One region of the Paraburkholderia sp. BL10I2N1 genome, then DNA from elsewhere that is predicted to be linked to it. Evidence: predicted binding sites of a transcription regulator. Region 1 holds the regulator's gene; each other region holds the start of a gene.
What was found. The regulator FNR, encoded in region 1, switches genes on or off when oxygen is low (the NO sensors DNR and NnrR bind a similar motif). The targets are predictions, from matches to a motif close to TTGATNNNNATCAA.

Region 1 (10,225 bases):
CGCCTCAGCGCAACTCAGGAAATGGACGGCAGCTTTCTCAATGCAGGGCTGGACGGCGTGGATTCGCACGACAATCCCGCAACAGTGCGTGCGTGGCGCTGGCTTCGCTGGGTCCTGTTCGCGTTTAGCCTGCTTGCGATTCCAGCGTTCTACATGCAGCTCACCGCTGGCTCGTCTTTCCTGTTCGAACTGGGACGAGCCTTATATCTGTGCATGTTTATGGGTTTTGCGAGCCTGCTTGCGTGGATAACGTATCTGAGTCGCGAACGAGGGCGATTTCTTCGCCGCAACCGTTTCGATGCCCTCATCCTGGTTGGAGCAGCGGCAAGCGCTACATGGGGCATCACACCGTGGCCGCCGCTGGAGTGGGTGCTACGAATAGCCTTCATGGGCGTCGTGGCAATGCGAATCGTGTTTTCATTACGTGACTTTCTTTCGCCTAATCGATTGCTGTGGCTCTTCGTTGCCGCCGCGGTTCTACTCCCAGCCTCCGGGGCGGTGTTCTACTGGCTGGAGCCGCGCGTGCATAGCTATGCGGAGGGTGTGTGGCTTGCATTCGAGAGCAGTGCGACGGTTGGATACGGGGACATTGCACCAACGACCCCGGCATCCCGCATTTTTGCCGCCTTCGTTGTGCTGCTTGGATATGGCATGTTGTCGCTGGTGTTTGCGAGCATCGCAGCCATGTTTGTGGGCCAGGAAGAGAAGGCGCTGCGGCGCGAAATGCACCGCGACATCAGACACCTCCACAGCGAGATAGCCGCCCTGCGAAAGGACGTGCACGACCTGCGCGAAGCAGGTATTCGACGTGGCTCGTCCGTTGACAAGGATCACCGCAATGTGGCGGACTGAACAGCGTGCAGAGTGAAATAACGTCCTTTCATACTGCGCCCGCTACGCGAGCGCGCAGCTTTTGACGCACGTCAACAATCGAGACAGAAATGCGCCGATGATGATTTGACAGGTTGTTGCAGCGAACGCTGGCTCATTTGCGCGCCGCGAGGTGGTTTGCCCGGCAGACGGCGTTTCATGAACGGCTCGGTCCTGGCGTTGTGCCGCCGCCGTCCATCCGGTGGATAACGCCGCAAGGGGCGTTGTGAAGCGTACTCGGGCGAGTTCGGAATTTGATGATTTGAGGCGGGACGCTTCTGAGAGGTGATTGATGGGAGTCGGCATGCAGATAGCGTATCTGGGGTTTGCCGGGTCGACGCAAATCGAAGCTGAGGCGGGCGCGCAGTTCGTGCGGCTCGAGCGCTTCGCGAAGCATATCTCTGGTTGCCACCTGGCGATCGAAGCGACCGCTGCGGGGTCCGGGCATCGCCAGTACGAAGTGCGCCTCATTCTGGTCACGCGCACGAACGATCTTATCCCCGTCGAACATTCCCTGGCCGAGGATTCCGATGTCGCATTGCGCATGGCGTTCGACGCTGCGGTCAGGCTTGTCGAACAGAGGATCGGGCGATCCGGAATCTCACCCGCGCCGGATATGCGAATATCGCAGAGCGTTTTTTCTGGTCGTTTTAATCACATGGAGCAGACCGTCATGTATGACCATATGCTGGTTGCAGTGGATGGTAGCGAATCCTCGAAGCGCGCGCTTGCGGAAGCCATTAGTATGGCATCCGTGTCGCAGGGGAAGATCACTGCAGTTTATGTGCTGGAGAGTTCCACGACGTTTGCCTATGCGGGCGAATATGACCCGCTCGCGTTGACGAGGGCGATGCGTAGCGACGGCGAGCGCGTACTTGCAGATGCACGCGCGCAGATGGCGCAGCACGACGTCGCCGGCGACGCAGAGATCGTCGAGACTGAGGGACTCTCCGAGGACGTTGCCAGTTGTCTGCAACGCACGCTGGAACGTATCGGGGCAGACCTCGTCGTGCTTGGCACGCACGGCCGGCGCCGCATCCGGCGAATGGTGATCGGTAGCGTCGCCGAGCGCTTTGTCAGATTTTCGACGTGCCCCGTACTGCTGGTGCGGGAAGGACGACAAGCACTTTAAATGGAACGGGCGCGGCGGGAGCGTGTGCGACGGCTGACCTATGTCAAATGGAATCCGGGGGCGCGAGTTCAGTCTTCTCCTCACGGCATACGGCGCGTTCCGCAGCGCCGAAAAGGAGAAAACCATGATACGCGCGGAACACAGGATCGTCATAGCAGCTGTTGCCGTATTTGTCTCGCTGGGCGGGATGGTGACTGCGATTCGCGGCCTGCTGTTCGACTTGGATAGTCTGACGCGGTACGGCGTGATCATCGCTGGCATTGGTGTGGCGTGCCTTGCGTTCATGCTCAATCCGCGGCCCACGGACCGGCCATGAGTTCGCGCCGCGCAAGCCGCGCGCGCATTTCCTTTGGCAAACTGAAGCCATGAACGGCATTCTCCGTCTCGCGTTCAAGCTGCTCATCTGGGTGATGGATCCGGCGGTGCAGACGATTGCCAGCAGCATCGGCATGTCGGACTATGTGCTCGATGCGGTGCGCAGCATCGACGGCGTCAAATATGCAGTGCCGCTTTATTCAGGTGCCGCGCTTGTCAAGCTGCGCGACGGCACCTATCAGGCAGTGACCATCATTGGGCTCGACGACGCAAGCCTGTTCGGCTGGCCGAAGATGAAACAGGGCGCATCGAGGACATCTACGCCGAAAACGGCTTCATCGTGATCGACGACACGGAATTCGTTAAGCTGCACAATCCGACGCTCGGCACGGACTTCGAGTTGAATGACCATCGCGGCGTAGTGGCGAGAAACGGATGCTGGGATGACCTTGGGGCGACCAATACGGCACCTCTGCAATTCGGGTCATCCGTACATCAAGATCCAACGTTGCGAAGCCACGGCGCAAGCGCCAGATCGCCCCAGCCCAGCGGAGCGAATACGTGCCCACCCGACAGTTCAACGGATTCCAGAAACGAGTCAAGCGTCGCACCGGCCGGGATATGAATAGGTGGGCCGCCGACGAAGCTTTCGGTGCGCAGCCACGGCACATCGCCGCGATTGATCTCGAGGGCGCTGAATGCCTGGCCGTCACGGCCCTTGTCGGGGTGAAGAGCGGTCCGTCGAAAGCAACCTTCAGGATCTGGTCGGCGCTGTCGTCGTATGGCTCACCGGCGTGCGTTTCGTAGGGTGACAGGTCCCAGCGGTCGCCGCATTGATGGTGGAGTGGCAGGCGGGTGAAATACGCCCACGGTGCGCGCACGAAACAGAGACCGTACGCGTGCCGGACTCCGTCAAGGTTGACAGTCAGACTCATAATATCAACCCACTTTGACAGAAAGTGTGGACGATTGGCGTGGGTTATCCGAGGTCATCGTCCGCAAATACGCTATGTTCAGCGTCGGCCGGATCGTGATCGATGCACTGCACATGCCAGTGCCCCTCCGCGCGCAGCAGACCTTCGTCGCCGCGCCAGTGCGCGGCGCCCGTTTCGCCCTCGAATGGTCCGCTTGCGCCGCGCATGTCCAGTCCGTCGAGCATGCATAGGGAGCGCATGTCGTGCGGGGCGCGAATCAACGTGTTGCCGGAGTCGGTCGACCAGGTGCCCCATTCGGGAAGCTCAAGGCCGAAGTGACCCTCGCGGGACCATTTGTGAGTCTTGTCATCGAGCCAGAGAATGGCATATGCGCAGGGATGGACCCTGTCAAACGTATCGAGATGGACCGTAATGCGCATGATGTTCTCCAGTCGCTTTGGGCTGCACACGATGACTCTGCTCTGCGGCAAGGATGTTATTGACTCAGTACCCATATGATCAGTGTGTGGGCGTCCTCGGGCGTTATCGGTCCGCCGCGATCGGCCGGCAGGGGCATCGCGATATCGCCCCAATGGGCCTTGCCACCGAGCCGCAGCTTGTTTTCGAGCATGACCCGTGCGTTCGGCGCCTTGCGATAGCGTTCGGAGATCTGCTGGAAGGAGGGCGCAAGAAAAGGGGCGTCATTGGTGTGGCAGAACATGCAATGGTGCTGGTCAATCAGCGCCGACGGTTCAGATTGAGCCAGCACCGTGTTGCTCGCCGCGACGAGCAGGCTAACGATACCGAAGTTGACGCAGGTGCTTTGAAGGGCGTTCATGAAACACACTCCCCGAACAGGTCTTGAACCGAGTGTACGGGAGTCGTGATCCGTGTCGTTGACACATGTCAATGAGACTGTTGTGCGCGAGGAGGAGCGATCTGCTGACCGCATTTGATGCGCACCGGACCAGGATCGAACATGTGGTCAGGCAGACGATGAAAAAAGCCGACGGCAAGCCCGTACGTCTGCATGGCGGTTTTTCAGCTTTTGCGTGGGAGATTGCGCCTGGGCGGGAGGCGTCGGATCAGGATAAACATCCAGCAGGTCACATCGTTACGACATCACGGTCGCCAACGGGCGGCGTGGCGAATGTTCCACCGGCGTTCCTCGACCGATACGCAGAAGCAGTTGTGGCATCGTGTCGAGACCGGGTGTTGCGAGTAGCCTGTCGCGCAAGGTATCGACTTCGATCGGTTGATTGAGATATGAGGCGCTCAATCCCTCAATAACTGCTGTCAGCAGCACACGCTCCAGTGCCTGGCCGACTGCCAGCCACGCGGGCGCGTCATCGACGCCCGTTGCAAGGCACAGAAAGAGCGGCGAACCCGTAACCAGCGACCGGTGCGTCGCCGCCATTCCGTCACCCAGGTCGAACGTGCGAATCGCCAGCGCGACCAACGGCGCCGCGACGTCCTGAAGCACGTGAAGGCCGGCCGACAGCGCCGGCATACCATCCTCGCGGCGGCTTGAGTGAATCCAGCTCGCCAGTTCACGTCGAAAGCGTGGGTCGTGGAACTGCACGAGGTCTGCTTCGGCGATGAGCTCGGCGATACGCTCGCGCTCGCCCACCGCATCGATGCAGATGACGTCGGCACCCTCGGCCATGCCAGCTTCGCGCAGCCTTTGCTGGACGTCGGGCGACACGGGTTCACTGGAGAATGCCGCACGGTTGGTGACGCGCCTGGCAATCGCCTCGAATAGCGGCGCCAGCGTGGCGTCACAATGTCCGTCGGGCACGATCTTCAGATGCGCGAGGACATCCGGATCGGCGGACGACGGGAACAAAGTGATGGCATAGGCAAGCCCCAGGTGACTCAATGCGGCGCGCAGATTGAAAAGCGCTGCGCCGCAGCTGATGATCAGTTCGCGGTCGAACGGATCAACGACAGACAGGGCGCGCAGGCGGTCGGCACACAGCGTGATAGCGTCGCCGTCGACGATGAAATGCCAAGGTTGCGTATTGTGGCTGGACGGCGCGAGCACGGCGTACCGCAACGCAAAGCGCAGCTTCTCTTCAAGGCTGGCGTGTGGATCGAGTTGCTGTTCCGATACGGATCATGCTGCCATGTAGGGCGTTGTTTTCATTCAAGCCTCCCGCGTGACGGACTACCCTGTGACAGATCGCTCTTGAGAGCCAGGCCGATCAGTTTCAGGTAACCGGTTTATCCTGTCAGATTGAGGCACGACACACCTGACCCAGGTCAAGGCACGGCGTCCGTCTCGCGCTGAAATCGGCGCCTGCGACTGCACGCGACCGCACTCATTGTCGCGCCGGTGGTGAGGGATCCAGTTCTGTGCAGGTCAACCGGCGACGTAAGACGAGCGATGCGTGCGATGGTATTCGATGGCAGCCCGGCGCTGCCAGGCGAGATGGAATTATCCGATCCGGCGCCGTCCAGGGGAACGTTGCTGAGGTGACGCAAAAACGGGCGGCCGTCCCGTCGTCCGGATAGCGCATCTGAACGCTCCGCATCTTGCCACCTCATGTCGCCGTTTGTGACAGGGCGCATCCGGTCAGACACGCTCCAGTCCGTCAGGGTTGAGGATGCGAATCTGTTTGCCGCGCGCATCGACCAGCCCCTCACGCTGGAATTTCGAGAACATGCGGCTGACGGTTTCGAGTTTCATGCCGAGGTAGCTGCCGATTTCCTCGCGCGTCATCCGCAGGTTGAACTCCGCCGACGAGTAGCCGCGAGCCCTGAGCCGGGTCGAAAGATTGAGCAGGAAGGCCGCGACACGCTGCTCGGCCGACATCGTGCCCAGCAGCAGCATCAGGACGGATTCCCGGACGATCTCGCTGCTCATCATCCGGTGCACGTGCTGCTGGATTCCCTTGACCTCCCGGCACAACGATTCGAGCAGGTGAAACGGGATGATGCAGACGTTGCTGTCTTCGATGGCAATCGCATCGAAGCTGTGATGGCCTGTGCTCACGCCATCCAGACCGAGTGCGTCGCCCGCGAGATGAAAGCCGGTCACCTGCTCGCGTCCGTCGCGATGCATGACGACGGTCTTGAACGACCCTGCACGCACCGCATACATGCTCTGGAAAGCATCGCCCGTGCGATAGAGCGCCTCTCCCTGCCTGACCATGCGCGTCGAGCAGATGATCGCGTCGAGGCGCTGAAGGTCAAGGGGCGAGAGGCCCTGCGGCAGGCAGACGGCGCGCATGGCGCAACTGGAGCAGCGCGAGGTCGGCCGATTTACCGCAGTTGCAGAGGACGTTCCATTGAGGGCGCGCGGCATGGGCGGCGCGATCCGGACAACTGGCGCGGCGACGGGGTATTGGGCAACGTCAGACATGATGTGCTCCTCTTTCCTGAGTGGCGCATGCGAGCCCGCTTGCGCGCAAATTTCTTGATCGTGTCGCGGGCCAGCAGGAACTCGCTGGTCTTGTCGAAGATGTCGTGCGCTCTGATCGCCATGCAGGCTTCGCGAAATCATCCGGTGCCGGATGGCGAGCGAGTCTTCGACCAGAAAGACCTTCTGCGTTGCATCGGTTGTGTCGCAAGTCATGCGTTTCAGTATGGTCGGTGTTGTCTCAAAATTAAATCGTCCGTGTATGAAGTTCAGGTAGGCGTCGCGGAAGACGTGTAGGGAAAATCCTACGCGACGACGAGCCCGACCCTCTGAAACCACGGATAGTTATGCCGCGCGACGGATTAATTCGGCGCTCAATCCATATTCCCTGGCAATCGACAGCAGTCTGTCGTGCCATTCACAGACGCCGAACAAGTCATCGACGTTTTGCAGGCAGCTCAACAGAGTCACGGTAGATTCGTCGTAGACGTTGATCCTCGTCCGCAACAGCGCCTTGCGCAGCGCGGTAATTCCGGCGTCCATATCAGCGGGGTGACCGAGTGCCGGCCCGATCAGGTACCGGACCGGCACCCCCTCCATCGAAGAGGTGTAGTCGGCAGGACGGGTAAAGCTGCCAGTCGGACACCCACCGCACGATCACCGATATGCTGCGCCGCCCTTCGGGAGCAACGCAGCGCGCCGCTGATCAAAAAGGTGTTCGACTACGTGGTCGAAGATTTCCTGCCTGGTGAGAAAATGAACAGGGCGCATGAGGTGTCTCCCGCGTTGTCTACCGGCCATTGACATCGAATCTGGCTGGCTGTCGATTTCAGTATTGTCGACGCGCAGGTCATGCGAAATTAGCGTTCACGGAGAATCGCGTAGGATCTGCTGATGTGAAGTAGGGAATTTCTGACGTGCGGCAGGGCGCTTTTACAAACGAAGGCTGACCTGCATGCAGCATGAAGCGTAAGAACCTTGCCATGACCTCTGTCGAATCAGGCGGGTGTGTGCCACTTCTCCGTGTCGCAGAAAACGGAAGCAGAACGGCGCCCCGGTCAGATCTCGTCCTCGTCACCAAAAAGCTGTGTCGCAGCGCGTAGCGCACAAGCGCGGCTTCGTGCGGCATCTGCATCTTTTCAAGGATGCGCGTCTTGTAGGTGCTGACCGTCTTCGCGCTGACACACGGCTCCTGGGCGATTTCGGAGATCGTCTGGCCAGCCGCAATGCGTCGGAAATCGTCGAATTCGCGGTCTGACAGACGCTGATGCGGCAACGTATCGACCGGTTCGTTCAGACTCTGCGCGAACTGCTCCGCCATCGCAAGGCTGACGTAAATGCCACCGCTCACGACCTTGGTGACCGCCGAGACCAGTTCGGCGCTGGCGCTTTCCTTCGTCAGATAGCCGGATGCGCCGGCCTTGAACGCGCGTACCGCATATTGCTGTTCCGCATGCATGGTCAGCACGAGGATGCGCAAGGCAGGCTTTTCGTCCTTGATCTGCTTGATGAGCTCGACGCCGTTGCGGCCGGGCATCGACAGATCGAGTACCAGCACGTGGGCTTCCATATCGCGAATCAGTGCGATCGTGCTCGTTCCATCGTTCGCCTCACCGATCACTTCGAAGCCGCTTGCATTCTGCAGGATATGCCGCAGGCCATCGCGCACCAGCGTGTGGTCGTCGGCTATCAGCACCTTTGTCATGGTTGAGCCCCTTCGCCCGTTGCGCGACCCCAATTGTGGCATGGTCGTTCCAATTCTGCCCCCTTCAGGCGTCTGCTGCCGGTACGGGATGCATCTGGCGTGCGCCCGCGACATCCAATGACAACCAGAGCAGCGGTTGATTCTTGTCAAACGTCACGTCGATGCTGCACGGCAGACTGAGTGCTCGGGCAGGGCCGCGACGGCCTCGCCATCATGGGAAAAGGGCGCGAGTCCAGGAGGCGTTCATGTACAAGCGAATCTTCGCCGCAATCGACGGCAGTCCGGCTGCGCAGCTTGCGCTCGAGGAAGCGGTGAAGCTGGCGCAGGCGGCAGATGCCACGGTGACGGCTATTTGCGTCGTGCCGCACGCAACTCAACTTACAGATCTCGGCCCCGCTTTTGTCGACGTACTGCCGACCGGCACCGTGGCAACCGACGCAGCAACGGCGGCGCTCCAGGACGCAGACGAATGCTTCCGGCAAGCTCACGTACGCGGCGTCGCCCGTGTGATCGATTCCTGGGGCGAAGACATCGCCGGCGTTCTCAGCCGCGCGGCCGACGAATGCGAGGCCGATCTCGTCGTGATGGGCACCCACGGACGCCGCGGCTGGCGGCGGACGCTTATGGGTAGTGTTGCCGAGTCTTTCGTCCGGACGACTGATCTGCCCGTATTGCTCGTCCGGCACGATCCGGACGTCGAGCCGATCCCTTCAGGTCTGTAAGACTGCGAGCGGAACTCAATGTGGCGCGTCTTTAAAAGACGCGTCAGCTAAATCAAAGAGAGATGCCCGTCTTTTGCGCTCATCGATGATCGCGAGGCGCAGGCTCTCGCACCTGGTTCCTTGGTGAAGACCGGCCTGACCAGGTCCTGGCGGCAAAAGGCATAGCGGCGGATCAGGTGCGCGTCGTCCTTACGTGCCAGATCGAGCGCGAATTCGACGCGTGCGTCGCTGTGACTGCTGTCGTCGAGATGAACGAGGAGCGTCCGGTAGTTCATGACAGCTCCTTCGCCGCGACGGCAGCCGCGTCGCTGTCGGCATCTGCCGTGGGCGTGCAATGCGCCGGTACCAAAAGGACAGGGCAGTGCGCAATGCGCAGAAAGCGCTCCGCGACGCTGCCGAGCACAAACCGCTGAACACCGCGGCGACCGTGCGTGGCTATCACGACGAGATCGGTGTGCAGGTCGGAGGCGGCCCGCAGAATGTGCCGCGCGATGTCGCCGCCGACTTGTTCGACCTCGATGATCCGCGGCGTCCCAGTCACGCCTTCGCGTTTCATCCGGGCAAGTGCTTCTTTCGTCACATGCGTGCCTTACTGAAACAGGGCGTCGCGTGCATACGACGGGTCGTAGCCCGGCACGTCGTAGGTCATCAATGGGACATCGACGACGTAAAGCGGCTATACCGCCGCGCCCGTCTCCCGGGCCAGCTTCAGGGCAGCAGAGAAAGCCAGGACGGATGGTTCGCTGCCATCGATGGGAGCCAGAATGTTTCTGTACATGGCGTGCCTCGCCGGGATGAGCTGTATGTGAATCCATCATGGGTAGCGAACGGCCGTCCTGTGCTGATCTGGTTCAAGCGGTTCGACGAACCAGCGTCCAGAACGGGCAGCGTTCGCGTTCGCTTGAGGCGTGTCAGTGCGACATCAGCGTGGGCACCGTCATCGACTTCAGCACCGAGCGGGTCGCGCCGCCCATCACCAGTTCCTGCCAGCGGGCGTGACCGTACGCGCCCATCACCAGCAGGTCGCTTCCGTGGTCGGCCGCGTGCGACAGCAGGGCCTCGCCGATCGATGCGCCCGGCGACACGGTGATGTCCCTGACTTCGACGTTGACCCCGTGGCGCGCTACGACCGCCGCGATATCGGCGCCGGGAATCCGGCTGCCGGGCGGCTCGTCTTTTGCCCCGTTGATGGTGACGATCGTCGTC
Region 2 (10,225 bases), 740 kb from region 1:
TCAACGACTTCCGGAAGTTCTGGGATCTGCCTGCCGACTGGAACATGACCGAGGCAGAACTGGACGTGCCGTCCTATGGCTCGAAGTACAGGATGGATCTTTCGTTGCTGCCCGACGTGACCACCGTGGTTCAGGTCGAAGAGTAATCCGTCCCGATATCGATATCGAAGCGAATCAAGGAGTAGCGAAATGTCTGCTTACACGAAAGAACAGGTCGGCAATCTGGTCGATGGACGACTCGACTGGGATACGACCGTACGCATGTTGTCCATGCCGAAGGATCATGAGCGCTTTAGCCAGTATCTCGAAGTGTTGCAAGGGAAAGTCTCGTGGCCCGACAGGATTGTCTTGCCGCTTGGACCGCACCTGCATATCGTGCAGGCCGCGAAAAGCAAACACTGGCTGGTCAAATGCGACTGCGGCCATGAGTTCTGCGACTACCGCGAAAACTGGAAACTGTATGCCAACGTCTATGTGCGCGACACGGAGGAGGCCATGCTCGAGGTCTATCCGAAGCTCATGGCGCCCGACACCCAGTGGCAGGTCTACCGCGAGTATTACTGTCCGAGTTGCGCAACCATGCACGACGTCGAAGCACCGACGCCGTGGTATCCGGTGATTCACGATTTCGAGCCGGACATCGAGGCGTTCTACAAGGACTGGCTGCAGTTGCCGGTTCCCGAGCGCGCTGACTAGCGCATGGCTCAGGGCGCAGTTGTCTCGCGCCCGGTTCTCCCCGCGGGCGGCGCTAATCCATCGATTGACGCCGCCCCAGTGCGGCTTTGTCACAGCCCTGCACGTCGTTTGATGCGCCGCAACGAGCGGGCTGTCCGCGCCGGCGAGCCGTTCATTTGAACCGTTCGAAAATCGAACGCAGCCCGTGCGGCCATCGTCCGAAAATCAAACGTTCGATGGTGCGCTGAGCTTCCTCCTGAGGCGTTCTCGCGGTGGCATCGATCTTGCCCCTCTTCTCCCACGAGCCAGCTGCATCCGCCATGTTGCGGTGCGGTATAAGGCGGCAAGAAGGAGACAGGTAATGGATATGCCGGATGCCACGCAGATGTTCTCGAACCCTGGCGACGAAGCGTTCGTCATGGCTGCCTGGGAACGGTTCCTGACCGGCGGAGAAGCGCCGCACAGTGTCGTGCGGCACCTCGTTGACACATCGTGGCAGCGCTGCCTCGATTGGCAGGTGGATCCCACGCTGGGCCACGCGCCACCGCCGCTGGATGAGCATCTTCTGTATTCGTTGCAACGCAGTCACCGCGATCTGATCGAGGCGAGTGCTCCGGTGATGGCGCATGCACGCGACTTTCTTGCGCAAACCGAAACGGTCATGGCGCTTGCCGAGCCGGCCGGCACCATCCTGAATCTCGAAGGCGATCCCGCTACCATTGCTTCCGCGCACGGGATTCAGCTCCTGCCCGGCGCGTCCTGGAACGAGATGATCTGTGGCACCAATGCGATCGGCACGGCGATCGAGGTCGGCCAGCCCGTGCAGATCCATTCTGCCGAACACTTCTGCGCCGGCATCAAGCGCTGGACCTGCTCGGCCAATGCGATCCGCGACCCGCGCGACGGTACGATTATCGGCGTCATCGACGTGTCCGGCCTGTCCGAATCCTACAATCGACACAGCCTGGCGCTGGTCGTCACGGCAGCCAGCCGGATCGAGAGCCGTCTTGCTGCGCGGACTATGGAGCTTCGCTATCGGCTGCTGGATCGCTGCATGACGCGCCTCGCGATGCTTGCGTCCGACGGCGCCGTGGTGTTCGACCATGGCGGCTATCCGATCAAGGTCAATGAGCATGCCGAAGCCGCGATCGCGGCAGCCGGCGGTGATCTTTCGCTTGCACGGCCTCGTCGGATCCCGGCGCTCGCCACCGATTCTGCGCTCACCAGTGTGACACCTACGGATCTCCCCCACTGGATCCAGCCTGAATGGATCGAGCCGGTGATCGACGATGGCAGGCCCATCGGTAGCTTGCTGATCGTGCCGTTCGCGCAACGTCACAGCTCTGCGCGCAGGGTCAGCAATGCATCTGGTTGCGTCGCCGAAGGTGGATCGACGGCCGGCTTCGAACGCATCCAGGGCGAAGCGCCGGCGTTGCTCGATGCCGTGGACAAGGCCCGGCAGATCGCACGTTCACGTGCGCCAGTTGTGTTGCTCGGCGAGACTGGCGTGGGTAAAGAATTGTTTGCCAAGGGAATCCACCACGCGAGCCAGGCGAAGGAGGGGCCTTTTATTGCGCTCAACTGCGGCGGCCTGTCACGCGAACTACTCGCCAGCGAACTATTCGGCTATGGTGATGGCGCCTTCACCGGTGCACGCCGAGGGGGCGCGCTTGGCAAGATCGAAGCAGCCAATGGCGGGACCTTGTTTCTCGACGAGATCGGCGAAATGCCTGTAGATCTGCAGCCGCATTTCCTGCGCGTGCTGGAACAGGGGGAGATCTATCGGCTCGGCGAAAACGTCCCGAGGAAGGTGACCTTTCGTCTCGTTGCGGCGACCAATCGCGACTTGAGAAAGGAGGTCTCAGAAGGGCGCTTTCGAATGGACTTCTTCTATCGCGTCGCTGTGACCAGTATCCGTATCCCGCCGCTGCGCGACCGGCCGGGGGACATTCGCCGCCTCACGGAATATCTGGTCCAGAAGTTTGCAACGGAGCTTGGCAGGGCAAGCCCGGCGGTGGATGACGAAGTGGTGGCGGCGCTCTGCGCGTATTCATGGCCGGGGAACGTCCGGGAGCTTCATAACGTGGTGGAAAGTATGCTTCTTACGGCAGGCTCAGAGGTCCTTACGCTCGCTGATCTACCACCGGAGTTGCGCGCGGGCGACGAGCCGATTCCCGCCGGATGCGACGATCCTTTTTCCCGCGACGGCCGGGGCATGATGGAAGCGTCGGAGCAGGGAGCGATTCGCAGCGCGATCGCCATCTCTCGCGGGAACCTGACCTCGGCGGCAAGGCACCTGGGTATTGCGAAGAGCACGCTGTACCAGAAGCTCAGGAAATATGGCCTGGATCGAACGCTGGTTGAAATCCGGGACCAGGGACGTTAGGAGGTCCGGCCATTGAACCTGACTATTGGGAGATGTGCGTCTGCTTCCTGGCTTCGTCAACCACGCACACAACGAAACCCCGCATACACATATTGATATCGCGGCTGAAACCAGTTGCGGAACGTCGGCCGCAACATGCATGCCGCAGTACGCGCCGAACCGCCCTTGAGCACGTAATGTTGTCCATCGAAGAAGTTGGCCGAGTAGCCCAGATAAAACGGAAACGCTTCGAAGCCTGGCAGCGCGTCGAACAGGGTTGACGTCCATTCCCAGCCATTGCCGAACTGACCTTCGACGCCGAACGCGCTCACGTTGTCCGGATGACAATCCACAGCCTGTGGATCCCAGCGGCGGAAATCGAAATTGCCTGAACTCGCGTGCGGCGCGCCGTGCGAAGCGCGTTGCCACTGCGCTTCAGTCGGCAGCGACTTGCCTACCCAGCGCGCGTACGCGCTGGCTTCAGCGTGGCTCACATATACCGGCCAGTTGGCTGGCAACGGGATCTCGTCGAACATCGTGCGTAGCATCCACACGCCATCCCGCTGTGACCAACCCGCAGGATGTTCGATGTGTTCGGCTTCCTTCCACGCCCAGTCCTTGTCCGTCCAGAACGAGCGCTCGCGATAGCCGCCCGCGTCGATGAACGCCCGGTACGCGCCGTTGCTCACCATATGCCGGTCGATTTCGAACGCGGGCACGTCCACGCGCTCCTCGCCAAACTCGTTGTCCCAGCCAAACTCGCCATCTTCCCTTGGCATACCGAGCATCGTCGAACCGGCCGGCACATGGACCATCGAGTCGGCGATCACGTGAACCGGATCGGTCGTCGCGTCTGAAATTTCCGGCGCGATTTTCTGTGCAAGCGGCAGTTGATGCAGCATGTACGCAAGCGTCTCCGCATGCATCAGGCGGTGCTCGATTGCGACATGCAGCAGTTGCTCTGCAGACCCTGTCCGCATGCCCTCATGCGCGAGTTCGAATGAAGCGAGGTGTTGATCGATCTGCGCGCGGGCGCGAGCGGCGTAGTCGCGGACGGCGTCGAGCGATGGCCAGTCGCCGGGCTCGTCAGTAGGGAAGCCACCGTCGACAGGATCGATGCCGAATGCAAACAGCTGATCGAGTGGCGGACTGAAGGCGGGCAGATCGAACAACCGCTGATCCAGAAGATTGCGGTCAAAGGCTTCGAGATGTCCGATGTAGAACACGATGCGGTGACGCTCGCGGATCGGCCGTTCGTAGAGGAATTCGGGTTTGACGACGGCGAAGAGTGCATCGCTGACGCGGCGCGCTTCGATAAGGCGATGGACAAGCGGATGCTGGACGGCGGGTTCGCGATTCATTGCGCCGGGTCTCCTTGAGGAGGTCAGTCTGAAACTGTACCTGCGCGCAGAACACATGCCAAGGCGAATCGAGACTCCCTGCGCCGCGGCGAAGCGGCAACGAAGCGGCAACGAAGCGGCAACGAAGCGGCAACGAAGCGGCGCCGGAGCCGACTTACAGGTGCTGAAGACCTTCGAAATCGACGATGCGGATGAACTTGCCCTGGGTGCCGATCAGGCCGCGCTTTTGAAATCTCGACAGCGTCCGGCTGACCGTTTCGAGGGTCAAGCCGAGGTAGCTGCCCATGTCTTCGCGCGTCATCCGCAGGTTGAATTCGTTTGACGAATATCCGCGCTGCGCATTGCGTCCGGACACATCGAGCAGAAACGCGGCGACGCGTTCGTCAGCGCTGAGCGATCCCAGGACCATCATCTGCCCCGCCTCGCGGACGATCTGTTCGCCCATCAGCTTGTGAAACCGGTCCTGCATCGAGCCGATTTCCCGACACATACGCTTGAGCGCACCGTAAGGCACGATGCACACCGAGCTATCCTCCAGCGCAACCGCGCTGCACGCGTGCACCCCTTCGCCGATGCCGTCGAGGCCGAGCGCTTCGCCCGCGATGCGCAGGCCCGTCACCTGTTCGCGCCCGTCCCGATGTGCCATCGACGTCTTCAGCGACCCGGAGCGCACCGCGTAGAGGTTGTCGAACGGATCGCCGCCGCGATAGAGCGCTTCGCCGCGGCGGATCGTGCGCGCCGTGCAGATCAGCGCTTCGAGCTTCGGCACGTCGCTCGCCTCGATGCCCTGCGGCATGCAGAGGTGCCGCATTGCACAGGTCGAACAGTGAGCAGCATCGCGTGCCGCGCGAACCGGACGGGCGGCGCGGCGAGGCCGGTTCGCGGTGGGCGGCGGAAAGGTTGCAGTGAGCATGATCGGAACCGGTCGAGTGATGGTGCCCCTGATTGTCCCACCCGCCCGGCGCGGCCCTTCGCGACAAAACGACGCGTCGATACGCAGCGCGCGACGTTGAGCGGCGTCATGGTTTTCCGCACCCCGCGGGGGTGCATCCCTGGGCGAGGGTGTACGACCGTCTCGCCGTGCAACGCCGGGCCACTGCGGCGGCGGGGCAGGCTAGACGCCGCCGATTTTCTCCGCGGGCCGCTCCCGGCCGGCTGCCGAAGGCACGAGCAGCACCGGCAAGGTCGCCTGCCGTACGACGCGCTCGGCGACACTGCCAAGAATCAGACGCTGGAAGCCACGCCGGCCGTGTGTGCCCATCACGAGCAGATCGGCCTTGAATGCGTCCGCAGCGTTCAGAACCAGAACTGAAACGTCGTCGAGTGAAGAGGCTTCGCCGGTTACCAGATCGCCCTCTATGCCCTTCTCGCGCATCGCCTGGGCCAGCTCGGCGCCCAGTTCCTTGCCCTGCTCGACCAGTCGGTTACGCAGGATCGACGGATCGTAGCCCGGCGCCTCGAAGTACATCGGTGTGTTTTCCACGGCGTAAAACGCCTCCAGCACCGCGCCATTCGACACGGCGAGGTCGAGTGCGGCATTGAAGGCGCGGCGCGACGTTTCGCTGCCGTCGACTGCTACCAGAATACGTGTGTACATGAGACCTCCGCAGCGGATGAACCAGATGGCGCGCGCAGTCCTTCGGGGAAGACAAGACGTCCCGGAGGACCAGTGCGGGATAGATGCATGTGCAGCGCAAGCTTAAATGATCCGTGAAAAGGACGCACTTTCCCATGATGTAAGTCAAGTGGTTAGCCGGCGCGGGGCGTGCCGCCGGGTCCGCCAACTCCCTGTCATATGGGCTTCACAGCCTGTCGGTCGCCTTGCTGGTCAAATATTTCGGTCAGGATCGAGGCCAGTTTGCCTTACAATCATGCTCAATTCAGACAAGCTGCTGCCATCGACGATGAACGAGCGCAAATCATCCGGGTTGCCCGACAGGATCTACGGGGACATCCTGAACCGTATTCTCGAAGGCGAGTACAAGGAAGGTGAGCGGTTGCCTACCGAGCACGCTCTCGCCGAGCGTTTCGAGACGTCGCGCCCGACGGTTCGCGAAGCGCTCGCCCGGCTGCGCGCGGACGGCATCATCATCACCCGGCACGGTTCGGGCACCACGGTCGCGCGTCGGCCCGATCCGGACGTGCGCCGCTTTGCGCCGCTCGAGACACTTTCCGATATTCGCCGTTGCTACGAATTCCGCATCGTGACCGAGGCCGGCGCGGCCGCGCTCGCCGCGCAACAGGCCGAGGCCGACGATATCGCCGCGATCCAGCTGGCCTGGGACGAACTGGAGCGGGTCATTGAAACGCAGGGCATCGGCGCGAAAGATGATTTCGCGTTTCACCTGGCTGTGGCGCGCGCGTCGAAGAACCAGTTTTTCATCACCGTGATGTCGTTTATCGAAGAGCAGATCGTCTTCAGCATGAATCTGTCGCGCAATCTGTCGCTCGTGAAAACGGTCGAACGGCAGCGCCTCGTGCAGGCCGAACATCTGGCCGTGCTCGAAGCGATTCGGCGCAAGGATTCCGCCGCCGCCGGGCAGGCGATGCGCGCTCACCTCGAAAACGCCCTCAACCGCATGTTCGGTTCGTAATTTCCGCTGTTTTCCTGCTCTCTTGCTGGCTGCGCCGGTCGCAGCCAGTTGCCTTTTGATTGCCGTTTTGTCTTTTGCGCGCCGCGAGGCGCCGTTCCGAAGTGAATCGTTCCAGGCCCCTGCCTTTCCGTGACGCGTTGCTGGCCATGCTCGGCATCGCGCTCGTCAACATGCTGGTCGCGCTCGACCAGACCGTCGTGAGTACCGCGCTGCCATCTATCGTGTCCGAGTTGCGCGGCTTCGAGTTCTACGCGTGGATCGCAAGCGCCTATCTGCTGGCCTCGGTGGTGACCGTGCCAGTGTTCGGCCGCCTCGGCGACTACTTCGGGCGCAAGCGCTTCGTGCTTGCCGCTGTGATCGTCTTCACCGTGGCGTCCGCGCTGTGCGGCCTTGCCACGAGCATGCCGTTTCTGGTCGCCGCGCGCGGCTTGCAGGGCGTGGGCGGCGGCATGATGGTGGGCACCGCGTTCGCTTCGATTCCCGATCTGTTTCCCGATCCGCGTGCGCGCGTGCGCTGGCAGGTCATCATGGCCGCGGCGTACGGGATCGGCACGGCGGCGGGGCCGTCGCTCGGCGGCTGGCTGAGCCAGCATTTCGGCTGGCGCTCGACGTTTCTCGTCAATCTGCCGGTTGGTGTCCTCGCGCTGTACTTCATCTGGGCCCACCTGCCGAACTACCGCCGCGAGACGACCGGCGAAGTGCGCATCGACTGGACCGGCGCGGTGCTCGTCGCGCTGGTGCTCGGCGGTTTTCAGATGTTCATCGAGGCGGTGCCGAAAGAAGGGCTGACAGGCGGCAACCTCCTGCTGGGCGGGCTGGTGATGATCGGCGCGGCGGCGCTCCTCGTCTGCGAGCGGCGCGCCACGCACCCGATCGTGCCGCTCGACCTCTTCAAGGACGCACGACTGGTCACGCTCTTCACCCTGTCGACGCTGTCCGGTTTCGTGATGTTTTCGCTGATCTTTTTCGCACCGCTGCTGTTGCAGGGCGGTTTTGGCCTGTCGCCGCAGCAGGCCGGCCTGCTGGCGACGCCGATCGCCGCGTGCATCGCGCTCGGCAGCGTGATCAATACGCGCATCGTGATTCACATGCCGAAACCGACGCTCATCCTGTCGATTGGTTTCTCTCTGCTGGTCGCCGCCTCGGTGGGGCTTGCGCTGGCCACGCCGGTCACGCCGCACGTCTATCTGGAGTTCGCGATGGCCGCGGTCGGTATTGGCCTCGGTTTCATCCTGAACAATCTGAACGTATTCGGGCAGGAGATCGCCGGCCGTGAGCGGTTCGGCATCACGACGGCACTGCTGCAGTCGACCCGAATGGTCGGCGGGATGCTCGGCACCAGCATCGTCGCGACGATCGTCAACCGGCGCTACCTCGCCGGCGTCGAGGATTCGTTGCGGGTGCTGGGCGAGCCGGCGGCTTCGACCTGGCTGCCGCATCTGTCCGATCCGCGGATCCTGATCGATGAGACCTTGCGCGACTCGCTGCTCGCACAGCTTGCCAAGGCAGGGCTGAACGGTGCGGGTCTCGTCGACGCCGCGCGGCATGTGCTGGTGCAGTCGATTCACATCGGCGTGATGCTGACGGGCGGGGCAGCGCTGGTGGCCGCATTCGTGGTGCGCCGGATTGCGCACATCACTTTCCGGCGCAGTGGCAGCTAGCGTCGCCCGGTCCGGGGATCTGTCAACGCCGCGCCATGTTGTAGCGGCCGCTAACAGACCACCGCCGGTCAAGCGTCAGGCTGCAGCTGCCATCGGTCCGAATAGCGCCGTGCGGGTCTGCGGACTCACGGCAATATCCAGTGCGACCGCGTTTTCAACGCCGATTCGCAGCGGCGGCCCAAGACGTTTGAGTTCGATTCCCGTCTTGCGCAGCAGGCGCTCGATTGGCGTCGTGGTGACCGTCACGTAGCGCGTGATGCCCATCCGGTCGGCGAACGTGACGAGTTCGTGGATCGCGTGCATCGTCAGGTCCGCGAAGCCGAATGCCTGCTCTTCACCGTTGGTGTCGACCACAAAACGACTCAATTCCCAGATGTGGCGGCCGATCGGCGCGGCCTCGCCGTGCAGTAGTTGCGGGAACGTATCCTTCAGCATGTTGGGACCTTCTGTTGGCATCAGTCGCCAACATCCGCGAACCTCGCCGCTCTTGTTCTGGATCAGCATGTAGTGCGGGCCGAGCGCGTCGTACCCGTCGATTTCCATTCCGGCGATGGTCGGAATGTCCCATCCGAGCCGGCCGTGAAAGACGCGGGCTCGCAGTCGGTACATTTCGTTGATGTGGTTGTTGTCGAAGTCTTGCCTCAAACCAATCCGGATAGCTGCTTGCATTTCGTTCTCCCATGCGAGTGGTCAACCCAATACGCATGAAAACTTATGCATTCTGGATGGAATTACTACCTACCTACCTGGATAGGTGTAGGGCGCGCACCAGTTCGGGAGAATCGTTGTGGGCAGCGGCAAACAACGGACGGACATCATGGAACAACTCGAAAATTACTGGCAGGCGAGTCATCACACGGACACCCACACCCGTACGCCGGATGTGCTGTCCGCTGTCGATCGCGTTTCGATCATCGCGTACCGGAAAAAGAAGAAGGAAAGCCAGCGGCGGTTCTGGGCACGGTTCGGTGTGACGCAGTCGCGTGGCAGCCGTTTCGAATCCGGTGCGGAAATTCCGGCGCCCGTGTCAATCCTGCTCGGGCTCTATTTCACGAAGACAATTTCCGACGGTGACCTGGGCCGCGCAGAGCGCATCCTGCACGACAGCGGCACCCGGGAACTGGTCAGTCTGGCTCAATGACGCCTAGCTGCGTGGCGATCACCGCCGCCGCGCGTCGCGAGTTCACGCCGAACTTGGTCCGGATGTTCTTCATGTGGAAGTTCACCACGGCTTCCGAGCAGTTCAGGATGTGAGAAATCTCCCAGGTGGACTTGCCTCGCGCGGTCCACCTCAAACATTCGAGCTCACGCGGCGTGAGTTTCGGAATGAACTCTTCCGCGTGTGCGTTCACATGGCGCTGGCTTGTGTCGATCACGACATCGCGCAACAGGACGAGATTCGGCAGGGCTGCATCGACGTGTCGCCAGAAATCCTCAGTCGGCTGGCTATCGTTGACGAAGCACAGCATGCCGGCTTCTTGCCTCGGCCCGTGAATAGGCAGCGACACCCCCGCGCGAAGTCCGTAGGCGCGAGCCTCCTCATACATTGATTGCTGCGGCTCGGTCGTG
Region 3 (10,225 bases), on a different contig from region 1:
AGTTGCGCGACATTGCGCTGCGTCGCCGGATTCATCCACATCTGGCGATTCATCGCGGGCACGACGAGCAGCGGGCAATCCCGCGCTACGCATAGTGTCGACAGAAGATCGTCGGCCATGCCGTGCGCCAGCTTCGCCAGAAAATCGGTCGAAGCCGGCGCGATCACAATCGCATCGGCTTCGCGCGACAGGTCGATGTGCGCCATGTTGTTGGGAATGCGCGTGTCCCACTGGCTTGTGTACACGGGCCGGCCTGACAGCGCCTGCATCGTGACGGGCGTGATGAACTGCGTCGCCGCTTCGGTCATCGCGACCTGCACGGTCGCGCCGGCCTTCGTCAACAGACGCGTCAGTTCAGCGATCTTGTAGCAGGCGATCCCGCCCGTCATGCCGAGGATGAGATGCTTTCCTGCGAGTTCTGCGGTTGCCAACGCTAGCCTCCGACAAAGCCTGATGGCCGGCGCGATACACCGCCGGCCTTGAAACAACCCGTGCGGCGTTTAACGCGAGCCGCGCACGCGTCGCAATTCGTCGAACACGAGCAGCGCCGCGCCAATCGTGATCGCGCTGTCGGCGAGATTGAACGCGGGCCAGTGCCAGCCGCGCACGTGAAAATCGAGGAAGTCGATCACGTGGCCGTACACCAGCCGGTCGATCACATTGCCCAGCGCGCCGCCCAGAATCAGCGCCAGCGCCGTGCAGAAGAGCCGCTGCGTGCCATGGCGCTTCAGCAGGTAGCAGATCACCAGCGCCGCGACGACGCCGAGACCCGTGAACGCCCAGCGCTGCCAGCCGCCGGCAGCCGCGAGGAAGCTGAACGCCGCACCGCGGTTGTACACGAGCACGAGGTTGAAAAACGGCGCGATGGCAACCGACTCGCCATACGCGAACACCTTCGAGATCGCGATTTTCGACAGCTGATCGAACAGGATGACGATCAGCGCGACGCCCAGCCACGGCGCCAGAGATCCGCCAGCGGGTTTCGACATCGTTCTGGCCATTATGCCGCGCTCCTCGTTTCGCCGCTGCCGAACAGGTTGCTGAAGCAACGGCCGCACAGCGCCGGATGTTCGGCGTTCGCGCCGACATCCGCGCGATAGTGCCAGCAGCGTTCGCATTTCAGATACTTCGACGTGGTCACTTCCACTGCTTCGTCCTCTGCACTGTCGACCTTCACGACGGTCGCCGCCGAGGTGATCAGCACGAATTTCAGGTCGTCACCGAGGCTCGCAAGCGCGTCGTAACGTGCGCAGCTCGCGCGGAGTTCGACTTCGGCCTGCAGCGACGAACCGATCAGGTTCGCCACACGCGCCTCTTCCAGCGCCTTGGTGACGTCACTGCGAACGGTGCGCAGCAGCGTCCATTTGTCGAGCAGCCCGGCGGCTTCCGGCACGTCCGGGTACGCATGATACGTTTCCGTGAAAATCGTATCGCTGGCCGGCTGGACCACCTTCCACGCTTCTTCCGCCGTGAACGACAGGAACGGCGCCATCATGCGCAGGAGGCCCTGTGCGATGTGATACAGCGCGGTCTGCGCACAGCGACGCGCGACCGAATCCGGCGCGGTCGTATACAGACGGTCCTTCAGCACGTCGAGATAGAAGCCGCCGAGGTCTTCCGAGCAGAACGTCTGCAGCTTGGCGACGACCGGGTGGAACTCATACTTCTCGTAGTGCGCAAGCACGTCTGCCTGCAGGCCGGCCGTCAGAGCGACCGCATAGCGATCAATTTCGAGCCAGTCGCCGACCGGGCGCGCGTCTTTCGCGAAGTCGAAGTCAGACAGGTTCGCGAGCAGGAAGCGCAGCGTGTTGCGGATGCGGCGATACCCTTCGGTCACGCGCTTCAGGATTTCCTCGGAGATCGCCAGTTCGCCGGAATAGTCGGTCGACGCGATCCACAGACGAATAATTTCTGCGCCCAGCCGGTTCGCGACCTCGTGCGGATCGATGCCGTTGCCAAGCGACTTGCTCATCTTGCGCCCTTCGCCGTCGACGGTGAAGCCGTGCGTCAGGAGCGCGTTGTACGGCGGCCGGCCGTCGAGCATCGAAGCGGTTAGCAGCGACGAGTGGAACCAGCCGCGATGCTGGTCCGAGCCTTCCAGATAGAGATCGGCCGGGAACTGCAGTTCGTCCTTGTGCGAGCCGCGCAGCACGTGCCAGTGGGTCGTGCCGGAATCGAACCACACGTCGAGCGTGTCGCGGTTCTTTTCGTACAGGTTGGCGTCATCGCCGAGCAGTTCGCGCGGGTCGAGGGTCTGCCACGTTTCGATGCCGCCCTTTTCGACGCGTTGCGCAACCTGCTCGAGCAGTTCCAGCGTGCGCGGATGCAGTTCGCCGGTTTCCTTGTGCACGAAGAACGCCATCGGCACGCCCCACTGGCGCTGACGCGACAGCGTCCAGTCCGGGCGGTTGGCGATCATGCTGAAGAGGCGCTGCTTGCCCCACGACGGATAGAACGCCGTCGCCTCGATGCCTTCGAGCGCGGTTTCGCGCAGCGTCCTGTGGGTGTCGTTCGGCTTCACGTCCATGCCGGCAAACCATTGCGAAGTCGCACGGTAGATGATCGGCGTCTTGTGGCGCCAGCAGTGCATGTAGCTGTGCTCGAACTTCTCGGTGCGCAGCAGCGAGCCGGCGGCTTCCAGCGCTTCGACGATCTGCGGATTCGCGGCCCAGATCGACAGCCCGCCGAAGAGCGCCAGCGATTCGATATAGCGGCCGTCGCCCATCACCGGATTGATGATGTCCGAGTCGGCCATGCCGTGCGACTTGCACGACACAAAGTCCTCCACGCCATAGGCCGGCGACGAGTGGACGATGCCCGTGCCCGTTTCGGTCGTCACGTAGTCGCCGAGATAAACCGGAGCGGTGCGCTTGTAGCCCGGATGCGCGGACGCGAGCGGGTGATGGAAGCGAACGTTCACGAGCTTCGCACCGGCGGTTGTCGCGATCACGTGGCCTTCGAGACCGTATTGCTTCAGGCACGCCTCGACGCGCTCTTCGGCGAGGATCAGCAGACCGCGCGGCGTATCGACCAGCGCGTAGGTGATTTCCGGATGGAGGTTGAGCGCCTGGTTGGCGGGGATCGTCCACGGCGTGGTCGTCCAGATGACGATGCCGCCTTCGCTGCGCGGCAGCGACGCGAGGCCGAACGCGTGCGCTGTTTTCTCAGGCTCGGCGAAGCCGAACAGCACGTCGATGGTCGGATCGGTCTTGTCCTTGTATTCGACTTCCGCTTCGGCGAGCGCCGAGCCGCAGTCGAAACACCAGTTCACCGGCTTCAGGCCTCGGAACACGTAGCCCTTTTCCATGATTTTCGCGAGCGCGCGGATTTCGCCGGCCTCGTTCGCGAAGTTCATCGTTTTGTACGGATTATCCCAGTCGCCCAGCACGCCCAGACGCCGGAAACCGGCCTTCTGCTTCTCGATCTGCTCGGTCGCGTAGGTGCGCGCCTTCTGCATCACTTCGGCGGCGGGCAGCGATTTGCCGAACTGCTTTTCGATCTGGATTTCGATCGGCATGCCGTGACAATCCCAGCCTGGCACGTAGACGGCGTCGAAGCCCGCGAGATTGCGCGCCTTGACGATCATGTCCTTCAGGATCTTGTTGACCGCGTGGCCGAGGTGGATGTCGCCGTTCGCGTACGGCGGGCCGTCGTGCAGGATGAACTTCTTGCGACCCTTGCTGGCGGCGCGGATCTTTTCGTAGATCTTGCGCTCTTGCCAGTCCTTGACCCATTGTGGCTCGCGCTTGGGCAGGTCGCCCCGCATCGGGAACGGCGTGTCGAGCAGGTTGACCGGGTAGCGGGACGGCGGTTTCGATTCGGCTTTCTTGTTGCTCATGGTCAGATCGGTTGAATTCGGTGTATCGCGGTGGTCGCGGGGCGGGGCACAAGTCCGGCGCGTCCGGCAGGCGGGTCGCAACTGCGACAGGCGCCCTTCGATGCGCTCGGCGAGAGGTACGTGCGATGCGCTTTGACGAAGCCTCTCACGTACCGCGGCGATTATCTAATTCGGTCGGTGGCCGAAGTGGCGAAGCCGGTCGACCGGCTACCCGGCGCATCGGCGCCGACGGCGGCAAACCACGCCCGCGCGTTGGCAACGTCGCGAGAGATGGCGGCGCCCAGCGTTTCGAGGTCGACGTATTTTTCCTCGTCGCGCAGCTTCTTCAGGAATTCGACGCGCACGAGTTTGCCATACGCGTCGCCGTGCCAGTCGAGCAGGTGCACTTCAAGCAGCACACGGCCGGAATCGTCGACGGTCGGCCGCAGGCCGAGGCTTGCGACGCCCGGCAGCGGTTGCGCCGCGACACCATGCACACGGACGATGAAAATGCCCGAGAGCGCCGGCCGCTTGTGCGCGATCGGCAGGTTGAGGGTCGGGAAGCCAAGATCGCGGCCCAGCTTCATGCCATGTACGACGTGGCCGCTGATCAGGTAATCCCGGCCGAGCGCGCCACGCGCCGAATCGAGATCGCCCGCGACCAGCGCCGTGCGCACGCCCGAGCTGGAAATACGCGCACCCGACGGGTCGGCGACGGTCGCCATCTGCTCGACCTCGAAGCCGTACTGCTCGCCCGCGGCCTTCAGCGACGCGAAGTCGCCGGCGCGCTTCGCGCCATAGCGGAAATCATCGCCGATCATCACCCAGCGCGCGTGCAGGCCATTCACAATGATCCGTTCGACGAACGCATCCGGCGACTGGCTCGCAAAGGTCTGATTGAAATGCTCGACGACTACCCGGTCGACACCGTTCATACGCAGCGCTTCCAGCTTGTCGCGCAGCATCGCGATACGCGGCGGCGCGCCGGCCGGATTGAAGAATTCGCGGGGGTGCGGCTCGAAGGTCATCACGCAGACGGGCAGGCCGCGCGCATCGGCCGCCGCGCGCACGTGCGCGAGCAAAGCCTGATGGCCGCGGTGGACACCGTCGAAGTTGCCGATCGTCAGTGCGCAGGGCGCACGGCTCTCGGCGTTGGGAAGACCGCGGAAGACTCTCACGATAGCGGGTGTGGCGGGTTTAAATAGAGTGGGCCAAATGCCGCAAAACACACGATTATAAACGCTCGGGCGCCGCCACGGCGGCGCGGCCCGGTTTGGGTGCCCCCCGGATGATAAAATCCGCGGATGAAAAAACTCGTCATCCTGATTTCCGGGCGGGGAAGCAACATGGAAGCCATCGTTCGCGCGTGTTCACGCGAACGATGGCCGGCAGAGGTCGCCGCCGTGATTGCCAACCGTCCAGACGCCGCGGGCCTTGCGTTCGCGGCGTCGCAAGGCATCGCCACGACGGTCGTCGACCACCGCCAGTTTCCTGACCGGGACAGCTTCGATGCCGCGCTCGCGCGCGAAATCGACGGCTTTTCGCCCGATCTGCTCGTTCTCGCCGGCTTCATGCGCGTGCTGACGCCTGGTTTCGTCGACCGTTATGCGGGGCGCATGCTGAACGTTCATCCGTCGCTGCTGCCCAGCTTTGCGGGCCTGAAAACTCATCAGCAGGCGTTGGATGCAGGCGTGCGCCTGCACGGCGCGTCTGTGCATTTTGTCACGTCGCAGCTCGATCATGGGCCGATCGTCATCCAGTCGGCCGTGCCAGTACTGTCCGGCGACGACGCCGCGGCGCTGGCCGCGCGCGTGCTTGTCACTGAACATGTTATTTACCCGCGTGCCGTGCGCTGGTTCGTCGAAGGGCGTCTCGCGCTCGACGGACTGCGCGTCACGCTTACGCCGCCGGAGCCACAATGGCTCTTTGCCGACCACACCGCCGGGGAGGGCGTATGAGGCTGCATGGTTTTCTGATTGGACAAACTGAAACGCTGCTCGCGGACGTACTGAAGTTCACCGGCCCGGCCGATGCATCCACCAGCCGTTTTTTCCGCGCTCATCCGAAGCTCGGACACGGTGAACGCGGTGTGATCGCCGAGGCTGTTTTCGCGGTACTGCGACGCCGGATGGAATTCGCGCATCTAGCCGAAAGTGGCACGGGCAGCCCGGCGCGGCGCCTTGCGCTACTCGGGCTGATGCAGACGGCGGGGCGCACGGCGCTCAAGCCGTTTGTGTCGGAACCCGAGTCGACGTGGCTCGAACACGTTGCGAAGATCGATCCGGAGAGCCTGCCGCTGCGGATCCGCATGAATCTGCCCGACTGGATCTATCAGGCACTGTCGACGCGCTTCGAGCCGGAAGAACTGGCGCAACTGGCGGCGGCGCTGAACTATCCGGCACCGCTCGATCTTCGCGCAAATCCGATCAAGGCGAGCCGCGACGAACTGCTCACCGCGCTCAGCAAGGCCGGCATCGAAGCCGGCGCGACGCCGTTCGCGCCGTTCGGCGTGCGCGTGATCGGCAAGCCGCCGCTCACCAGGCTAGATGCGTTCCAGAACGGCTGGGTCGAAGTACAGGATGAGGGCAGCCAGTTGCTATGCTCGCTCGTTGCGCCGAAGCGCGGCGAGATGATCGTCGACTTCTGCGCCGGCGCCGGCGGCAAAACGCTCGCGCTAGGCGCGGCGATGCGCTCGACGGGTCGTCTGTATGCATTCGACATCTCCGAGCGGCGTCTCGCAAAGCTCAAGCCGCGTCTCGCGCGCAGCGGTCTGTCGAACGTGAATCCGGTGCTGATCGACAGCGAACACGATGCGAAGATCAAGCGCCTCGCGGGCAAGATCGACCGTGTGCTGGTCGACGCGCCTTGCAGCGGGCTCGGCACGCTGCGCCGCAACCCCGACCTGAAGTGGCGGCAGTCGCCGGAATCGGTCGCCGAACTGACGCCTAAGCAGGCGTTGATTCTGGCCAGCGCCGCGCGTCTGGTGAAGAAGGGTGGGCGACTCGTCTACGCGACCTGCAGCATCCTGGAGGCCGAAAACGAGGCGATCGTGAAGCAGTTCCTCGCTGATCATCCTGATTTCGTGCTTGTGCCGGCCCGTGATGTCCTCGCGGAACAGCGCATCGATCTGGAAATGGGCGACTACCTGTCGCTGTGGCCGCACCGCCACGCGACCGATGGTTTCTTCGCAGCGGTGCTGGAACGCCGCGCAGGCGTCGCCGCGGCGGAATAACCCCTAGGGCAGCTGTTCGCGCGTGGAACGCGCGGCGGTTGCCCGGCAGACAACGACAATCATGGAAAGCCGTCTGTTCTCCCACATGTTCGGCAATGCCGCTCGCGATTTCGGTCAGCCAGTCATGCTATGGCAGGTCGCGATCCTGTTCGTCACGCTGGCGATCGCGTGGCTTCTCGCCCGGCTGCTGCGCCGCACGCTCGACACGCGAAGCGAATCGCGCTACCAGACGGTGCGCTTCGGCGCGGAAAGTCTGAGGAAGGCGCTCTTTCCGCTTCTGGGCGGCATACTTGTCTGGATTGCGCAGGCGATTACGGCGCAGTTCATGCGCACGTCGCTGCTCGATCTGGCGCTCGTGCCACTGTTTGGCATCGGCCTCATCTACATCGTCTTCTACGTCGCGCGCAGGGTGCTCAGCCGCGACGGCCAGGCGCACACCCTGCTGTTCCTCGTCGAGAAGGTGGTGTCGATCGTCGTCTGGATCGGTATGGTGCTGACCGTGATGGACATCCAGGACGACGTAATCTCGTGGATGGGCAGCGTCCGGTTCCGCGTCGCGAATGCGCACATGACGCTGCTGTCGATGACGACCGGCCTGCTGTGGGTTTGCGTCACCATGATCGTCGCGATGTGGCTCGGAGCCGCTCTCGAAGACCGGCTGATGCGCTCGGCCACGCTCGATGGGAACCTGAAGGTCGTGCTGGCCCGTATCGGTCGGGCACTCCTGATACTGGCGGCGATTCTCATCAGCCTTTCACTGGTCGGCATCGATGTGACCGTGCTGGGTGTATTTGGCGGCGCGCTCGGTGTCGGGCTCGGCTTCGGGATGCAGAAAATCGCGAGCAACTATGTGTCGGGTTTCATCATCCTGATCGACCGGTCGCTCCGGATCGGCGACACCATCAACGTGACCGGCCTGCAGGGCAGGGTCACGCAGATCCGGACGCGCTATACGGTGGTGCGCGGACTCGACGGCATCGAAACGCTGATTCCGAACGAAAAGCTGATCACCGATGTCGTGCAGAACCAGTCGTCTTACCTGACGCGCGGCTATTCGAAGGCGGCGGTGCAGATCGCCTACACGTCCGATCTCGACAAGGCGATGGCGCTGCTGGTCGAGGCCGCGCGGGATGTGCCGCGTGTGCTGCAGGAGCCGGCGCCGACACCTTATCTGGTCGGCTTCGGCCAGGACGGTATCAATCTCGAGCTTGGTTTCTGGATTGAGAATGCGGCGCAGGGAACGTCTGGGGTCCGCTCGACTATCAATCTGAACATCTGGCGGTTGTTTGTCGCGAATGACATTTCGATCCCGTTCGCACAGCGCGAAGTGCGGATCGTCGGCGGCGCCAGCGACATACTGCCGCAGTCGGTAACTGTGACCGGACGACCGGCCGCCGGAGTGGACGGCGGCGCCTGAAGCGGCTGGGTGGTGTCGCCGCCCTTCAATGGCCTTCCGATTTCCCTTCAAACTTGACCCGCCACGCACCAGCTTTCTTGATGTGCTACAAAAAAATCCTTATTTGTTACAAACACTTGGAACGGTTCTAGTAAAATGCCGTCGGACTCTTAAATTTGCTTTCACTTTCTTGACATCCCCCTCGCGCGGATGTCGCACGTCTCACAGGTAAATTGACTTGTTGAATTCCCTGCTCGACTTTCTTGCCCACGGACTGCTGCGTCTTTCGTGGTGGCAACTCGTGCTGTACACGCTGGCCGTGACGCACGTCACGATCATTGGCGTGACGGTTTATCTGCATCGCTGCCAGGCGCACCGCGCGCTCGATCTGCATCCGGTCGTCAGTCACTTCTTCCGTTTCTGGTTGTGGATGACCACTGGCATGCTGACCGCTCAGTGGGCTGCGATTCACCGCAAGCATCACGCGAAGTGCGAGACAGAAGAAGATCCGCACAGCCCGCAGACGCGCGGCATCTGGAAGGTGCTGCTCGAAGGCGCGGAACTGTATCGCGCCGAGGCAAAGAATGAAGAAACGCTGCGCAAGTTCAGTCATGGCACGCCTAACGACTGGATGGAGCGCAACGTCTACACGAAGTACCCGATCCTCGGCATCAGCCTGATGATGGTGATGAACGTTGGCCTGTTCGGCATCGTCGGCCTCACGATCTGGGCCGTCCAGATGATCTGGATCCCGTTCTGGGCAGCAGGCGTTGTCAATGGCCTGGCTCACTGGTGGGGTTACCGTAACTTCAACTCGTCGGACGCGAGCACGAACATTTTCCCGTGGGGCATCCTGATCGGTGGCGAAGAACTGCATAACAACCACCACACCTACGCGACGTCGGCAAAGCTGTCGAACAAGTGGTACGAGTTCGATATCGGCTGGATGTACATCCGCATCATGTCGGCGTTCAGGCTCGCCAAGGTGAAGAAGGTCGCGCCGACGCCGCGACTTACCACGGGCAAGCTCGTGCTCGACCAGGACACGCTGCAAGCTGTGCTCGCGAACCGCTATGAAGTCATGGCTCGTTACGGCAAGGCGCTCAAGCGCGCGTATCGTCAGGAACTGGCGCATCTGAAGGAAGTGGGCGCGCGTGAGAAGTATCAACTGATGCGCGGCGCGCGCAAGTGGTTCCACAAAGAAGAGGATGGCCTCGACGAGCCGCAGAAGCGTCAGTTGCCGCAGATTTTCGCGGATAGTCAGAAGCTGCGCACTTACATCGAGTTGCGCGCCGAACTGGCAGCGATGTGGGAGCGTTCGAATGCTTCGCGCGAACAGTTGCTGGTCCAGTTGCAGGACTGGTGTCATCGTGCCGAACAAAGTGGCATCAAGGCCCTGCAGGAATTCGCGATGCGACTGCGTCGTTATGCCTGATCCCGAAATACTTTAAAATTTCGGTACGTCACAAAACCCCGCGTTGGCGGGGTTTTGCTTTTTGGGCCGTCCAAACGCACACAGCGTGCGCGGCGGCAGATCAGCAGGGCAGAGGAGATCATGAATCAGGCGATCAGGAGCGTCGAGTATGACCGGCCGCAGACCCAGGGTTTGACCTGCGGCGTAGGTCAGGCGTGGGCGAAGGTGCCCGAGGTGCCGTCGGCGGAAGAGAAGCTCGCGCTGAAAGCACGCATTCGCGCGTTGCTGGCGCGCGAAAAGGCGGTGCTCGTGGCGCACTATTATGTCGACGCCGAGCTGCAGGAACTTGCAGACGAAACCGGCGGT

Region 2: B0G77_RS29620 (universal stress protein) is a predicted target of FNR. The motif match lies at 6,133-6,146, and genes of this name have one in related genera.
Region 3: B0G77_RS09765 (fatty acid desaturase) is a predicted target of FNR. The motif match lies at 8,544-8,557, and genes of this name have one in related genera.

Annotation. Positions count from the first base shown of each region.
Region 1 covers NZ_SNWA01000002.1:2,424,712-2,434,936, forward strand. Annotated here, with positions in the region: gene B0G77_RS33135 (potassium channel family protein) at 22-852, shown strand; gene B0G77_RS45630 (universal stress protein) at 1,175-2,002, shown strand; gene B0G77_RS33145 (DUF2964 family protein) at 2,127-2,318, shown strand; partial or broken gene B0G77_RS33150 (ABC transporter permease) at 2,368-2,738, shown strand; partial or broken gene B0G77_RS44810 (hypothetical protein) at 2,813-3,252, opposite strand; gene B0G77_RS33160 (DUF3564 family protein) at 3,297-3,671, opposite strand; gene B0G77_RS33165 (cytochrome C) at 3,728-4,069, opposite strand; gene B0G77_RS33175 (nitroreductase) at 4,346-5,275, opposite strand; gene fnr (fumarate/nitrate reduction transcriptional regulator Fnr) at 5,807-6,538, opposite strand; partial or broken gene B0G77_RS33185 (hypothetical protein) at 6,938-7,363, opposite strand; partial or broken gene B0G77_RS33190 (response regulator transcription factor) at 7,651-8,297, opposite strand; gene B0G77_RS33195 (universal stress protein) at 8,543-9,019, shown strand; partial or broken gene B0G77_RS33200 (universal stress protein) at 9,136-9,294, opposite strand; partial or broken gene B0G77_RS33205 (universal stress protein) at 9,291-9,797, opposite strand; gene B0G77_RS33210 (universal stress protein) at 9,931-10,225, opposite strand, start outside.
Region 2 covers NZ_SNWA01000002.1:1,682,864-1,693,088, reverse strand. Annotated here, with positions in the region: gene B0G77_RS29645 (hydantoinase B/oxoprolinase family protein) at 1-146, shown strand, start outside; gene B0G77_RS29640 (acetone carboxylase subunit gamma) at 190-696, shown strand; gene B0G77_RS29635 (sigma-54-dependent Fis family transcriptional regulator) at 1,094-3,061, shown strand; gene B0G77_RS29630 (SUMF1/EgtB/PvdO family nonheme iron enzyme) at 3,118-4,401, opposite strand; gene B0G77_RS29625 (helix-turn-helix domain-containing protein) at 4,556-5,212, opposite strand; gene B0G77_RS29620 (universal stress protein) at 5,516-5,998, opposite strand; gene B0G77_RS29615 (FadR/GntR family transcriptional regulator) at 6,306-6,995, shown strand; gene B0G77_RS29610 (MFS transporter) at 7,142-8,656, shown strand; gene B0G77_RS29605 (acyl-homoserine-lactone synthase) at 8,732-9,325, opposite strand; gene B0G77_RS29600 (XRE family transcriptional regulator) at 9,474-9,797, shown strand; gene B0G77_RS29595 (LuxR family transcriptional regulator) at 9,781-10,225, opposite strand, start outside.
Region 3 covers NZ_SNWA01000001.1:2,085,234-2,095,458, forward strand. Annotated here, with positions in the region: gene coaBC (bifunctional phosphopantothenoylcysteine decarboxylase/phosphopantothenate--cysteine ligase CoaBC) at 1-431, opposite strand, end outside; gene lspA (signal peptidase II) at 501-1,001, opposite strand; gene ileS (isoleucine--tRNA ligase) at 1,001-3,838, opposite strand; gene B0G77_RS09745 (bifunctional riboflavin kinase/FAD synthetase) at 4,000-4,995, opposite strand; gene purN (phosphoribosylglycinamide formyltransferase) at 5,122-5,775, shown strand; gene B0G77_RS09755 (RsmB/NOP family class I SAM-dependent RNA methyltransferase) at 5,772-7,049, shown strand; gene B0G77_RS09760 (mechanosensitive ion channel domain-containing protein) at 7,111-8,466, shown strand; gene B0G77_RS09765 (fatty acid desaturase) at 8,684-9,880, shown strand; gene nadA (quinolinate synthase NadA) at 10,001-10,225, shown strand, end outside.